2 regions of the Vreelandella sp. EE27 genome follow, and region 1 is predicted to be linked to the other one. Evidence: predicted binding sites of a transcription regulator. Region 1 holds the regulator's gene; the other holds the start of a gene.
What was found. The regulator FliA, encoded in region 1, starts transcription of late flagellar genes. The targets are predictions, from matches to a motif close to CTAAAGTTNNNNNNNNNNCNGCCGATA.
Positions count from the first base shown of each region.

Region 2: a site for FliA is predicted at 5,249-5,275, ahead of fliD (flagellar filament capping protein FliD). Genes of this name have one in related genera too.

Region 1 covers NZ_OZ309109.1:131,258-138,963, reverse strand. Annotated here, with positions in the region: gene ACWHVV_RS00650 (hypothetical protein) at 1-162, shown strand, start outside; gene ACWHVV_RS00645 (OmpA/MotB family protein) at 159-827, opposite strand; gene ACWHVV_RS00640 (motility protein A) at 832-1,647, opposite strand; gene ACWHVV_RS00635 (RNA polymerase sigma factor FliA) at 1,688-2,386, opposite strand; gene ACWHVV_RS00630 (flagellar protein FlhE) at 2,413-2,835, opposite strand; gene ACWHVV_RS00625 (hypothetical protein) at 2,842-3,363, opposite strand; gene flhF (flagellar biosynthesis protein FlhF) at 3,360-5,552, opposite strand; gene flhA (flagellar biosynthesis protein FlhA) at 5,611-7,689, opposite strand; gene flhB (flagellar biosynthesis protein FlhB) at 7,686-7,706, opposite strand, start outside.
Region 2 covers NZ_OZ309109.1:527,196-534,901, forward strand. Annotated here, with positions in the region: gene ACWHVV_RS02520 (ABC transporter ATP-binding protein) at 1-507, shown strand, start outside; gene ACWHVV_RS02525 (ABC transporter permease) at 504-1,265, shown strand; gene ACWHVV_RS02530 (nucleoid-associated protein) at 1,306-2,316, shown strand; gene ACWHVV_RS02535 (tellurite resistance TerB family protein) at 2,320-2,784, shown strand; gene ACWHVV_RS02540 (exopolysaccharide biosynthesis protein) at 2,777-3,370, shown strand; gene ACWHVV_RS02545 (serine hydrolase domain-containing protein) at 3,404-4,402, opposite strand; gene ACWHVV_RS02550 (hypothetical protein) at 4,740-5,060, opposite strand; gene fliD (flagellar filament capping protein FliD) at 5,350-6,699, shown strand; gene fliD (flagellar filament capping protein FliD) at 6,950-7,706, shown strand, end outside.

The sequences.
Region 1 (7,706 bases):
TACCTGGGCGAGCTCGATGCGCTGCTCGGTCAGATGAGCGACGGCGAGCAGCTTTATATCGGTTTCGAGCAGGGCGACGAACCGTCCTGGACCATGACGTTCAGTTTGGCGGGCGCCGGCGAGGCGATTCGCGAGACGCAGCGCCGCTGCGCCAGCGCCTAACGCGAGGCCGGCGCCTGGCCGTTCGGCGGCCGGCGCAGCACGAACTCGACGCGCCGGTTGGCGGCGCGCCCGCTTACGGAGTCGTTCGCCTCGAGCGGGCGCGTATCGGCGTAGCCAACGGCGCGCAGGCGTTCCCGCGCCACGCCTTCCTCTTCCAGGTGGCGCACCACGGCAATTGCCCGCCCCGTCGAAAGCTCCCAGTTGGAGGCAAACGAGGCGGTGGCGATCGGCACGTTGTCTGTGTGCCCTTCCACTGATATCTCTCCATCGAAGGTGTCGATGACCTCGCCAAGGCTTTCCAGCACCTCTTCGCCTTGAGCGGTCAGCCGCGCCGCGCCGCTATCGAACAGCAGGCTATCGTCGATGCGCAGGGTAATGCCTTCGCGGCCCTCGGATACGCTCACGCCTTGAATATCGAGGCCGTCCATCGCCGGGCTCAGCCCACTGTGGAGCGGTTGAAGTCCCGAAGAGAGCGGCTGAATACCCGAGGTCGTGGGTGTGCCGGCGGCTTCGTCGCCGGTGCCCGCCGGGGTGAGCGCCAACAGCAGCACGAACAGCGTGATCAACAACGTCAACACGTCCAGGTAGCTGGTCAGCCACCCATCTTCACTGTCGCCATCCCCGGTGAATGGCGATTCCAGTGCGTGGCGGGCTTCGCGGTTCATCGCCCTACCCCTTGGCAGGCGCGTCGTTCTCGGCGCGCGGCTTCACGTTGGCATCACGAATCTCGTCGTTGTAGTTGGCCACGAAGGAGTTCAACGTCTCTTCGATGAACGACGGCAAGCGGCGCTTGGTGATCAGCGAGATGCCCTCGAGCACCATGTTCATGGTGATCAAGCGCTCCTCGGTGCGCCGCTCGAGTTTCACCGCCACCGGTTTGAAGACCAGGTTGGCAAGCAAGATACCGTAGAAGGTCGTGAGCAGCGCCACCGCCATGCGTGGGCCGATCACCTCCAGGTCACCGGCGTCCATGACCTCCAGCATGTTAACCAGCCCCACGAGGGTGCCGATCATGCCGAAGGCCGGGGCGTAGGTCGCCATGGTGCGAAAGATTTGCGCCTCGGCGTGCTCGCGCGCCTTGAGCCGGGCGATACGCCAGCGCAGCATGTCGAAGATTTCATCTTCCTTGGTGTTGGCGATCACCAGCTGAATGCCGGTGCGCAGAAAAGGGTTGCGCGTGTGTTCGAGCTCGCGCTCCACCGCCCGCACGTCGCCCTTGAACCAGAGCCGCGACATGGACACCAGCTCGTTGATATCGTCGCGCACGTAGGTGTTCTCGCGGCGAAATACCAGCCCCACCAGGCGTACCACCCGCAGTACCTCCTTGAGCGGGTAGCTAATGAAGGTCGCCGCCAGGGTGCCGGTCACCACGATGGCAAGCCCGGGCAAGTTGAGAAAGCTCTCCGGGGATTCCGCGGTGAAAAACAGCACGCTAACCAGTAGCAAAATACTGGCAAATATACCGATCAAGGTAGAGGGGTTCATCGACGGCTCCTCGCCGGTTGGGTTTAACGGTTAAAATGCGTCAATCTGGCTCGTGCAGCCGCGCGCGCAGACGGCTAATGGCTTGGCTATGCAGCTGTGAAACACGCGATTCGGTCACCCCCAGTACTGCGCCCACCTCTTTCAGGTTGAGCTCCTCCTGGTAGTAAAGCGCCATCAAAAGCTTTTCCCGCTCGGGCAGCGCTTCGATCGCCGCGATCAGGGTTTCGCGCTGCTGACCACCCAAAAGCTCCTCAAAAGGCGCATTCAGCGCCTCCTGAGCGGGTTCCCCGCCCTCTTCCAGAAGCTCCTCGAAGGGCAGCAGGTGGCCGCTGTTGGCGTCGTTGAGCAGTTGGTGATACTCGCCGAGCGGCATGTCCAGATGCCGGGCGATCTCGCCCTCCTCCGGCGCCCGGCCCAGGCTCTGTTCGAGATGGCGGACCGCCTCGTCCATGGCCCGGGCCGAACGCCGCACGCTGCGCGGCAGCCAATCCCGGGTGCGCAGCTCATCGACCATTGCCCCGCGAATCCGCTGGCTGGCAAAGGTGGCAAAGCTCGCCCCCTGGGAGGCGTCAAAGCGCCCGAGCGCCTCCAATAGGCCGACCATGCCGGCCTGAATCAGATCATCGAGTTCGATGCTCGCCGGCAGGCGGACCTGCAGCGCCAGCGCCTGGCGGCGCACCAGCGGCATGTGCTGAGTGACCATTTCGCTGTGTTGAATTCTGCCTTGTGCTGTATACATCCTCGTGCCTCGTGGCTATACACTCGTCACTGGTAGTTCACAATCACGTGAAGCCCTTTTACCCGCATCGGCCGCTGCCCGCGCCCCAATGCGAAGCGAAACGCCAGCGGCGCATCGGCGGAAAGCCCGGCAAACCCGGTTTCGCTTCCGCGCTGGCCGCTGAGCTCGACGCAGCGCTCGGGGTGGCAAAGCCAGGCCCGCAGCGCGGCGTCGAACGGTGCCTCATACCGCCAGTGAACGCCTTCGATGCGCCCCTGGGCGATCTCCGCTACCGGCGGCGGCGCCAAAACCTGGCTGCTGACCGCCCGGTCGCTCATGGCCACCATCATACCGGTGACCTCCTTACTCCAGCTGCCTGTGCCCGCCTGAGCGGTCACTGTCAGGCTCGCCCCCATCGCCATTAGTAGCGCGACGCCTTGAAGACTCTTTTTCAGAAAACGCTTTTTCATTGTGGCCTACCGCGCTAGTAGCAGCAGTTCGATATTCAGATAATTCGCCGCCGCCTTCTGCAAATTGTCTAAAAGCCCTTCGCGGGGCAAGCCGGGCTCGTGTAGCGCCAGTAGCTGGCGGGGCCCCTGGTTGTCGTTGAGCTGGCGCAGCGTGCGATACATGCTCGCGAAGGCGTCCGCGTCGCTGCGCACCCAAAGCGCCCAGCGTGAATAGCGCTCGCAAAGCGCCTCCATCGGCTCGCTGGCATCCACCGGGACGACCTCCCAGCTTTCCGGGGTCGCCGCCCAGCGCCGGCCAAGTTCGGCCCACTCGCCCAGGCGCTCTTTGACCGGGGCGACGCTTTTCGTCGGTAGCCCCACCACTGCCAGCGGCGTCTTGACCACCGGCGTGGCGGCGTCGCTTGCCGGCGGGGTTGCCTGGGTGTCCACCTCGGGCTCGGCGGGCTCGCTCACAGCCTGCTGCGCGCGCTCTTCGTTGCGCAGGCTCGCCCACTGGCGCAGCCCCGATGCCTGGTCGCCGCCGCTCATGCCAGGGCCTCGCGGCTGACGCTACCCAGTTGGCGGATGGCGTCCCGGGTCATCAACATATGCATCAGCGCGTCGAGTAGCGCGGTATCGCGGCGCTTGCGAGATGTTTTGGAAAGGCGCATCACGTCCTGGCGCAGCGTTTGCGCGGCCTCGTCCTGGGCGTTGTCCAGGTGCGTGGCGGCCGCAGCGGCGCCGCTGGCCATCAAAAGGCGCAGTTGGGCGCTGACCTCGCCGCCATCGGCTTCCTTGAGCGCGCGCCAGGCTCGCTTGGTCAATATAGCCGCGCCTTCGCTTTGCAGCTGAGTGACCAGCAGCGATAGCACTTCGGCCCCCAGCCGCGCCGGGGTGAGCCAGTAGCGTTTGGCCACGCGCTTGGCGCTTTCCGGGTCGCGCAGCTCGCCGTACCAGGCGAGAAAATGCCGCCCTGCCTGGTCGGTGACCTCGGCGTGGGCGTTCCATAGCTGTAGCGGCTGGCCGCGAAAGCGCACGTCGACCCGATGCGAGAGTTCGCTTTCGCCAAACAGGGTCGTCAACGCGTAGCGCTCGCCCTGCCAGTATATCCGCTGAGCGCCGGTCGCCTGGCTGACCCAGGTCAAACGCTCGCTTTCCAGCGCGTCCAGGGTCTCGCCCTCGGCAAGGGTCGGCAGCAGATGGACCGCCGCCTGGCGCTGGGCATCGATACGAGCCTGCCAGCCGGCGGGCTGGCGGTGCTGTAAAAGCGTTAGCGCACAAAGCTGGCCGTCGGCGTCGAGGCTCAGATCCGGCATCGACCACTCCATGCCACGCTCGTTGCGCCGCGGTGACCAGACGATGCCCAGCGCATTCTGCTCGCCCGCCTGGTCGGCCAGTGCCGCCAGGCGCTGGTCGTGCAGTACGCCCGGCAGCGCGCCGATATCCCATACCGCTTCGAGCAGCGCGAACCCGGCCACCCGCTCACGCAGCTGCGCGAGCAGCAGGCTCAACCGACGCCCCTGGCCCAGCACGTCCTGGGACCAGCGCGGTGCCAGCGGCGCGTTCGGCCACGGCGGGCGGTCCGGCGCGGCGTCGGTATGGCCTGCCAGCGCCTGCTCGACCAGCGCAGCCGGGTCGGCCAGCGCCATATCCTCGGGCACCTGCTGGCCGTTGGAGGAGAACAGCACGCGCAGCCCAAAGCGCATGACGATATCCAGAAGCGGCGCCAAACGCCCCGCTTCGTCCTGTTTGGTAATAATACACTCGTCGAGCTCGGCGCCCGCCGCCCGCGCAGCCTGGCGGTAGCGAAGCACCACCTCTTCCAGGGTTTCGGGTTGGCTGGCGGCGTTGAGCACCAGCACCAGGCGCACCCGGGATTCGCCGCCCTGGAGCTGGCCGATCTGCTCGATGACACGCTGATCGCGCTGGCTCATGCCCACGGTATCGATGATCACCCACTGCTTGCCGCCTAACCGCCCCAGCAGGTTATCGATGGGCTGTTCGTGATCGAGGGCGTACATCGGCGTATCGAGCAGGCGCGCATAAATGCGTAGCTGCTCGTGGGCGCCGATGCGGAAGCTATCGGTGGTGACCAGCGCGACGGGGCGGGTGCCGTGGCGCATGACAAAGCGCGCGGCAAGCTTGGCGGTGGTGGTGGTCTTGCCAACCCCGGTGGGCCCCACCAGCGCCACGATACCGGTTTGGTCGAAAAAGTCCGCCTCGCTCTGGAGCACGGAAAGCCGCGCTATCAGTTGGCGGTGCAGCCAGCCGAGCAACCGCTCGTCCTGAAGTTCCAGCGCGCCAAGGGAGTCGGGCAGTGCCGCGCCGATCTCTTCGGCAAGCTCACTGCCAAAGCCCGCGCGGGTCAAAAGCGTGGTCACCGTGGCACCGCCGGTGGGCGGCGTACCCTTGGCGTCGCCGGTTTGCGATCGAGCCAACAGGGCACGCATGTCCTGCATTTCGCGCAGCAGCCGCTCGCTGACTTCCTCGAACGGGTGCGCGGGGCTCGCCTGGGCCGGCGCGGGCTGGGCGGCCAGCAGTGTTGGCGCGCTTTCATCCATGCCCACCGCTTCGAGCGGCGTGGCCTGCTCGAGCGCGGCCTCTTCGGCCATGGCCAAAATCTCGACGCCGGTGTCCGTGCGCCGATTGGCGACGATCAGCGCTTCGTCGCCCAGCGCCTGGCGCACCTGGCGCATGACATCCCGGCTGTTAGCGCCGACAAAGCGTTTTACGCTCATGGGTTAACCTCCAGGTTTTCCAAAGCGGGGGTCTGCAAAGCGCCCAACGCACCACGCATCACCGGCCACCTACCAGCGTGGTGATTTTAAGCGTACGGTCGTCGGGAATTTCCGCTTGGGACATGACGACCAAATGGCGCAGCCGGCGGCGCAAGAAGCGCGCCACAATAGCGCGAAGCGAGTGCTGCACCACCAGTACCGGCGGCTCGCCGCTGGCCTCTTGGCGCTCCAGTGCCTGCTGCGCCTGGTTCATCAGCGTGTCGGCAAGCCCGGGCTCCATCGCGCCGTTGCCGTTCATCGCTTGAATCAGGACCTGTTCGAGCTGGGCATCGAGGCCGATCACGTTCAGCGTCTCCTGGCCTGCAAACCACTGCTGGGTAATCGCCCGGCCAAGGCCGATGCGCACCAGCGCCGTCAACTCGCCCGGGTCTTTCTGCTGGCCGGCGTGCTCGGCCAGCGTATCCAAAATGGTACGTATATCGCGAATCGAGACGTCCTCTTCGAGCAGATTTTGTAAAATCCGCTGAAGCACGGTCAGCGTAATCGCCTTGGGCACGACCTCTTCTACCAGGGATTTCTGATCGTCGCCCACCTTGTCGAGCAGCTTCTGCACTTCCTGGCGGCCCAGCATCTCCGGCGAATGGCGGTGCAGCAGGTGGTTTAAGTGGGTGGCGATCACGGTACTGGCGTCCACTACAGTGTAGCCAAAGACCTGGGCGTGCTCGCGCTGGTTGGCATCGATCCACACCGCCGGTAGGCCGAATGCCGGGTCCTGGGTGGGCGTGCCGGAAAGCTCGCCGGTGACCTGACCCGGGTCGATCGCCAGCCATTTGCCCGGCTGGGCGTCGGCCCGACCGATCTCCGCGCCCTTTAGCGAGAGCACGTAGGTGTTCGATGAAAGCTCCAGGTTGTCGCGGATATGCACCACCGGCGGCAGAAAGCCGACGTCCTGGGCAAACTTCTTGCGCACGCTTTTAATACGCGCCAAAAGCTCGCCTTTCTGGCGCGAGTCCACCAGCGGAATCAGCCGGTGACCCACCTCGAGCCCCAGGGTATCCACCAGCTGGACGTCTTCCCAGCTCGCCTCCGGGGTTTCCTGCACCGCCGCCGGGGCTTCCTTGAGATCCTCGGTGACCAGCGCTTTCTCCTGCATGCGCGTCAAAAGCCAGGCCAGACCGCCGAGCACCCCGGTAAAGATCAGAAAGACCAGGTTGGGCATGCCCGGCACCATGCCTAAAAGCCCCATCACCGCCGCGGCCAGAATCATCACCTGGGGGTTGACGAAAAGCTGGCTGATCATCTGCTGGCCCACGTCCTGATCGGTGTTGACGCGAGACACGGTGACACCGGCGGCGGTGGAGATCACCAGCGCCGGAATCTGGGCGACCAGGCCGTCGCCGATGGTAAGCAAGGTGTAGGTGCGCGCGGCGTCGCCAAAGCCCATGTCATGCTGCATCATACCGATCAACAGCCCGCCGATTACGTTGACCACCATGATGACCAGCCCCGCCATGGCGTCGCCGCGCACGAACTTGCTGGCGCCGTCCATGGAGCCGTAGAAGTCGGCTTCCTGAGCGACTTCCGAGCGGCGTTTCTTGGCATCCTCTTCACCGATCAAACCGGCGTTCAAATCGGCGTCGATCGCCATCTGCTTGCCGGGCATGGCGTCCAGGGTGAAGCGCGCGCCGACCTCGGCGATGCGCCCGGCACCCTTGGTGATGACCATGAAGTTGATGATGACCAGAATCAAGAACACCACCATACCGACCGCGAAATTACCGCCGACCAAAAAGGTACCGAACGCTTCGATGACCTTACCCGCCGAGGCCCCGCCCTGGTGGCCCTCCATGAGCACCACCCGGGTCGAGGCGACGTTGAGTGACAGGCGCAACAGCGTGGTGAACAGAAGCACCGCCGGGAAAGCGGCGAAGTCCAGCGGCTTCGAGGCAAACATGCTGACCAGCAGCACCATGATGGCCAGCGCGATGTTGAAGGTGAACAGCATATCCAGCGCGAACGGCGGCAGCGGCAGGATCATCATGCCAAGGATCATGAGGATCAGAAGCGGGCCGGCCAGCAGCTTCATGGGCACACTGCCAAACGGGTTGCGCTGGCTGATTAATTGGCCAATGTTCATGAACGTGCCTCGCTAGC
Region 2 (7,706 bases), 400 kb from region 1:
GTACTCATCGCCAAGGCGCTCTCTCACGAGCCGCGCATTCTGTTTCTCGATGAACCCACCGCCGGCGTGGATGTGGAGCTTAGGCGCGACATGTGGCAGGTGGTGCGTGGGCTGCGCGATAACGGCGTGACCATCATTCTCACCACCCACTACATCGAAGAAGCCGAAGAGATGGCCGATCGCATCGGCGTGATCAATCACGGCGAAGTGGTGCTGGTGGAAGAGAAAGCGGCACTAATGAAAAAGCTCGGCAGCAAACAGCTCACCCTGGAGCTGCACACCCCGCTTGCCGCATTGCCTTCGCGCCTCGAGGGCGACACGCTGAGCCTGACCGACGATGGTCAAATGCTGGTGTACACCTACGATGGTCATCAGGAAGAAGAAGGCCGCGGCGTGTCCGGCTTGTTGGCCGCGCTGAGCGAAGAGGGCATTCGTGTGAAGGACCTGCACACCCGGCAGAGTTCGCTTGAGGATATTTTCGTCGATTTGGTCAAGGAGCGCTCATGAATCTCTACCCCGTCCGTTCGATCTACATGGCGGAGATGGCGCGCACCCGGCGCACGCTTTTGCAAAGTATCGTTTCACCGGTCATTTCCACTTCGCTCTACTTCGTGGTGTTTGGCGCGGCGATCGGCTCGCGTATCAGTGAAATCAACGGGGTCAGCTACGGCGCCTTCATCGTGCCCGGGCTGATCATGCTGATGCTACTGACGCAAAGCGTTTCCAATGCGTCCTTCGGCATTTTCTTTCCCAAGTTCTCCGGCAGTATTTACGAGATCCTTTCCGCGCCCATTTCGTATCTGGAAGTGGTGGTGGGCTACGTGGGGGCCGCAGCGTCCAAATCGATACTGCTGGGGCTGATCATTCTGGGCACATCGAGCTTTTTCGTGCCGCTTCAGATCGCCCACCCGTTCTGGATGCTGACCTTTTTGGTGCTCACCGCCGTCACCTTCAGCCTGCTGGGGTTCATCATCGGCATCTGGGCGGATGGCTTCGATAAACTCCAGCTGGTGCCGCTTTTGGTGATCACCCCGCTGACCTTTTTGGGCGGAAGTTTTTACTCTATCGACATGCTGCCGCCGTTTTGGCAAAGCGTGACGTTGGCAAACCCGGTGGTCTATCTGGTCAGCGGCTTTCGCTGGAGCTTTTACGGCATCAGCGACGTAAGTCTTGGGGCAAGCGTGGGTATGATTACGCTCTTTCTCGCCGCAAGCCTGGCCATGATCGGCTGGATTTTCCATACCGGCTACCGGCTGAAGCCCTAAGCGTCTCAATTTTTGATCATTTAAAAGGCAAGATTCCCCTATGCCGCTTTTGCAAAGCATCGTTCACCGCCTGGAACCCACCCTGGACGGCGAGCGCCTGACCGTGACCACCGCGCCAGCCGTTGGCGAAAGCGACGACCCGGTGATGGCAAACCTGGTGGGTAAATTGAATGATACCTACAACACCAAGGCCAAGGGTTGGGGGCGCTTCGCTCTCGAGGGCGAGCAGGCCGGGCCTCTGGTGGCCTGGCTTGCCGCATACCTTAAAGGTGATCAGGACTTTATGGCGTTCTCCACCGCCCTGACCGAGCGCCTGGCACGCGAGCTGCAGGAGGCGCTTTCGGTGAGCGGGTATCTGGTGATCGCCCACCAGCGCCAGGGCGATACCGAAACGCTCTTCTTTGCGCTCGTGCATCAGCGCGAAGGCATCGGTATTAGCGAATCCCACCAGGCCGTGCCTGCTGCCCAGCTCAATACCCAGCAGCTCACCCTGGCCGCGCGGGTCAACATTACCCAGTGGCAGGGCGATGAAACCGCCAGCCAACAGTACGTCTCGTTTCTAAAGGATCGCGGCGCGAAGAAGCTGGCCGATGGCGTGGCGGCGGTGCTCGGCATGGAGGAGGGCGTCGATGCGCCTGCCGAGACCCGCACGCTGCTCAAGGCCTTTAGCGACTTCGTCGAGCAGGAAGAATTCGACGAAGAGGCCAGCCGCGAAAAGACCGATACGCTGGTGGACTACGCCAACGAGCAGATGCGCCGCGGCGAGCCGATGACCCTGGAAGAGCTCTCCGGGCTCGTCGACGAACAGCAGCCCAAGGCGTTTTATGAGCACATCCGCAACGCCGACTACGGCCTTTCGCCGGAGATTCCGCCGGACAAGAAAACGCTGAGCCAGTTTCGCCGCTTTACTGGCCGCGCCGGTGGCGTCTCCATCAGCTTCGATTCGCACCTGCTGGGCTCCAGCATCGAGTACGACGAGGGCCAGGACCGGTTGATCATCAAGCAGGTGCCCAAGCAGCTCAAAGAACAGCTTGCCAAGCGTAAGGAGTGAGCCATGCTCGACGCGATTCGGGATTTTTTTCAGGACGCGCTCGCCGAGCCCGAGCGGCGCGAAAACCAGCACCTGACGCTGGAACTTGCCTCGGCGGCGCTGCTTTGCGAAGTGATGCGCGCGGACTTCGAGCAAACCGATGCCGAGCGCCAAACGCTCAAGCAGATACTCATGGCCCGCTATCGGCTGGGCGACGCAGAAGTCACCGAGCTGATGGCGCTGGCGGATGCCGAAGTGGAGGAGGCGGTGGACCACTACCAGTTCGTAAGCCTCATCAAGGAGCACTACGACTACGCAAAGCGCTGTGAGTTGGTGGCGCTGATGTGGCAACTGGCCTGGGCGGATGGCAGTATCGACCCCCAGGAAGAGCACCGCATTCGCCGCCTGGCGGATCTTCTGCATCTAAGCCACAGCGACTTCATTCGCAGTAAACTCGCCGCCGAGGAGCGCCAACGCCCCCATGAGTGACGACTCCCAGGCCGCGAGCTTGACTGAACTGCTCGACGCCATGGCGCAAATGGAAGAGGAAAAGCGCCGCGTCAGTGTCGAGGACATTCTCGACGCCGTCGGGCGGCGCTCCTTTGGGCCGCTGCTGCTGGTGGCGGGCATCATTACCCTGGCCCCCGTTGTGGGGGATATTCCTGGCGTGCCCACGCTCATGGCGGTGCTGGTGCTTCTAACCTCGAGCCAATTGCTTTTGGGGCGCAAGGCCTTCTGGCTGCCGGGCATACTCCTGAACCGGTCGGTCTCGCGCAAAGGCTTCGATAAATCACTGGGACTGATGCGCAAGCCCGCCAAGTGGGTCGACGGGCTTTTGGGCGTGCGCCTGGCCTGGATGAGCGGCTATATCGGTATGCGCGCCACCGCGCTTGCCTGCTCGTTGGTGGCACTGGCCATGCCGCCGATGGAGTTCATTCCCTTCACCGCCAACGGCGCGGGGCTTGCGCTAACGCTCTTCGGCCTGGGGTTGGTGGCAAAGGACGGACTGGTGCTCTCGCTGGGTTTTCTGATCACCGGCGCCACCTTCGCCGCCATTCTCATGTATCTGCTTTAAACCCCGCGCTGCGCTCGAGAGTTGAAGGGAGCGTTAGCGGTAGGTCAGTAAGTTCATCACCAGCCGGTTCAACTGCTGCTGAAACTGCCCGCCCGGCGAGGGGGGCGTGGGGTCGGAGGTGATCACCACGGTCATGTCACGCTCGGGAATGACGAACAGCGCCTGGCCGCCGTAGCCGCGCCCGTAATAGACCGGCGTGGTGCCAAGGGTGGTAACGAACCAGCCAAGCCCATAGCCATCCCCGGTCCACTGAGAGCTACCCCGCGGTGTCCAGGAGTCCTCCACCCAGCCTTCGGGCAGAATGCGTTCGCCGTCCACCACGCCATCATTGCGGTAAAGCTCGCCGATTTCCACCAGCGCCCGGGGCGAAAGCTGCATATCGTTGCCGCCAAAGTAGATGCCCTGCGGGTCCTGCAACCAGCGGGGGATGGCAATGTTCAGCGGCTCGGCCAGAAGCCGCTGGGCAAGCTGGTAGGTCGACTCACCGCTTGCGTAGGTGAGCGCGGCGGATACCAGGTGGCTCGAGCCGGTGGAGTAGAGCATGCGCCCGCCGGGTTCATCCACGAACGGCCGGCTCAGCGCATCCTCTACCCAGTTGGAGCTCGCCACCCAGCCGCTGTAGTTGCCGCCCGAGGTGCGCTCGAGCCCCGCCTGCATGGCGAGCAGGTTCTCGATGCTAATCTCGCTAACCTTCGGGTCCACACCTTGGGGCACGTGGCTGCCTAAAAGCTCGACCAGCGGCTGGTCGATCGAGTCGATCACACCGGCCTGGATAGCGGCGCCGGTAATCGCCGCCAGCACGGTTTTGGAGAGCGACTTCACGTTCGCCGGGGTGGCGACTCCCGGGCCGCCCTGATGAAATTCGTGAACGATTTCACCTTCGACCGCGACGACCACCGTATGCAGGCGGCCAAGCGCGCTGGCTTGCTCGTCCAGCACGTTAAACGCCTCTCTCGAGGGCGCGTCGGCCTGAGCGGTAAAAGGCAGCCCCATGGCCATCACCACCCCTAACCCCATTAACATTGCGCGCATTGGCATTCCTTTTTGACGACGACTCGACTGTTAAAAAGCGTAGAGTCTTCGCCACGCTAGCGCACGTAAATTACGCAAAGAACCCAAAAGCCTGCTAGGATGTGGGTGTTGCCCCGATGGGGAAAGCAACCCGTTGATTTTTCTAAACGCAAAAAAGCAAGGAGCGCCGTTATGCGTAATATCATCTACATCGTGGGTCTGGTAGTCGTCGTACTGTTTATTCTTTCGATGCTTGGCCTTCGTTGATCACAACGCCGTGCCAAACACAAACGCCCGCATTCGCGGGCGTTTTTGCGTTTAGAGCGCTTTTTTAAGCGTGTTAGGCTATCCCTAGGCCCTAGGCGCAGTCCGCCGCCCCCTGGCCAAACATATCGAACATGATCTCGCGGCCCAGCGCCGTTAGTACGAATCGCCCTGCTGTGTTGAGGGTACCCGCTTCGCTCGCCTCGAGGGTTTTGCGACACCTGGCCCAGCCAGCGTTTTGCTCTTCCAGTACGGCCATCTCCCGCTTCGCCAGCCCACAGCCAGGTAGCGTAATGGTTTCCAGCACGTGGCCGTTCACATAGAGAAGCTCCGCCACGTTAAAAAGGCATCCACGCAGCTGCTCTCGGCTAAACGGGGCGGGGTGGGCAGTCGGGGTTTTGCCTTGGGCAGACATGAGGCTCTCCAGCAGTGAACGCGAAATACGCAGGCCAGTGTAAGTCACTCATGGGCATTAGACCAAGGTCTATATAAGACGATGGTTCAACGAACGCTTTTTAGCGAATTCTTTGGGTAGCGACGTAGTCTCAAAATTTCCAAACATTACAGAAAATAACCTTTTAATGAGTTAAAACAGGTCAAGAGCTAAAGAAAAAGCGCCGGATGCCGATATTCAATGCATCAACGCAGGCAAATTTCAGGTCGCGCGGTTAATTGAGCGACGCTAATCGAAGGGGCACTAATCTATGGCTTCCATTACCTCACTGGGTGTAGGGTCCGGGCTGGATCTAACTGGGCTGCTGGATCAGTTGGAGGATGCCGAGCGTGGCAAGCTCGAACCCATCGAACGCCAAATCGAGACCCAGGAAACCAAAATTTCCGCCTATGGCCAGATGAAAAGCACGCTAGCGCAGTTTCAAACCGCTGCGGCGGAGCTAAACGACTCCGCACTCTATGAAAGCCTTTCCACTAACGTGGGGGGGAGCGCCGCCACCGCCGCTGCCGATGCCGAGGCACTACCGGGCAGCTATAATATCAGTGTCGAAACGCTGGCCACTCGCGGCACGCTGGCCTCGGAAGGTGTCTCGCAAGACCAGTATGAACAGCCGCTGACCTCTACCGAGCAAAAGCTGACGCTTACGTTTGGCAACGGCGAAAGCGAAGACGTGATCATTGCGGCGGATAGCACCCTCGAGGACATGCGTGATGCGATCAACGCCGCCGATGCCGGCGTCAACGCCACCATCATTTTCGACGGCGACGACTACCGCCTAGCGCTCAGTTCCAGTGAGACCGGCGAAGATGCTTCGATCAGCGACTTCAGTTTTGGTGCGGAAGGTAACGCGCCCTTTGCCGCCGATACAACGACGCATCAGGCGGGCACCAACGCAGCGCTGGAAGTCAATGGCATCACTATTACCAGCCCCACCAATCAGGTCGAAGGCGCCATTCAGGGCGTGACGCTCAACCTGCAGGAAGAGGGCGAGAGCACCGTGGCGGTCGAGCAGAATACCCGCGCGGTGCGCGACGCCGTCAACGGCTTTGTGGATGCGTATAACGATCTAAAAGAGACCATTGGTACGCTGACGAGCTTCAACGCCGAGACCGGCGTAGCGGGTGAACTGAATGGCGACAGCGCCACGCGTAGCGTAGAAAACCAGCTGCGCAGTGTGTTGAGCGGGGGGATAGGGGGCGAGTACTCGCGACTGGCCGATATCGGTATCACCCTGCAGCGCGACGGCACCCTGGAAGTCGATGATGGCCAGCTCGATAATGCGATCGCCAATAACCAGGAAGCACTCTCGGCGTTCTTCGCCGGCGATGCCAGCGACGCGGGTATGGCAGGCCAGGTCAACCAGACGATCGAACAGCTGTTAGGCAGTAGTGGAGCGGTGAACGGTGCGATTAGCGGCGCAGAAAATCGCGTGGAATCGTTAGGCGAGCGCTATATACGCACCGAGCAGACCATCGAGCAGACCATTAGCCGCTACCGCACCCAGTTTGGCCAGCTCGACGGCATGGTGGCCCAGATGAACCAGACCAGTGATTATCTAACCCAGCAGTTCAGCGCAATGGATGCCCAGCTGGGCCGCTAGGCAGTAAAACTGAGCCGTTAGGCAGTAAAACGTAGTTAAAAGCTGGTAAGCCTTCCATTAATAAGGTATTAAACGCGCCAAAGCACGTTGAGTACCGCTTAAACGCCTGCTGTAAAGCAGGCGTTTTCGTGTCACTAAAGAAATCACGGCGTTGGCCGATACTAGTTATAGGTAAGTTTTAAACAGGCGGAGCACGCAGGCCGTGTCTACGCACCCTGGTTTAGCCTTTTGCATATAGGAGCCCCCTTGCATGGCGACGATAACCTCTTTAGGCGTAGGCTCTGGCCTCGATCTCACCGGCTTGCTGGATCAGCTTCAAGACGCCGAACGCGGCCGGCTAGCTCCCATTACCCAGCAGAAAAAAGATCAAACCGCTAAAATCTCCGCGTTTGGGCAGCTTCAAACCTCGCTGAATGGCTTTCAAGACGCGCTGGGCAAGGTCAACGACCCCAAGCTCTACCAAAGCCTTTCCGCCAATGTGCGCGGCGATGCCATTAAGGCGACCACCAGCGCGGAAGCCCTGCCCGGCAGTTACCGGGTCGAAGTGACCCAACTGGCCACCGCTGGTACTTGGGCCTCCACCGGTGTAGCCAATCGCGATCAACCGGTAGAGCTAAACGGCTCCGACCAAATGACGCTGACCCTGGGGGATGGCAAAAGCGTTACGCTTGCGCTGAAAGAAGGCAGTACGCTCGAGGATATTCGCAACGCCCTAAACGCCAATAAAGAGGCGGGCGTGAATGCGACCATCGTCAATGACGGCAGCGAAAACGGCTTTCGCCTGGCGCTAAGCTCTAAAACAACGGGGCAGGAAGCTTCTATTGAGAGCCTCACCTTTTCAAATAGCGCCACACCCGATGACGCCATTGCCACGGCCATCAGTGAAGACATCAAGCGCGTAGGTGAAAACGCCCGGCTCACCGTCAACGGTATCGCGATCACCAGCGAGAAAAACGAGATCGCCGGTGCCATTCAGGGCGTGACGCTTAATTTGAACGAGCTCAGCT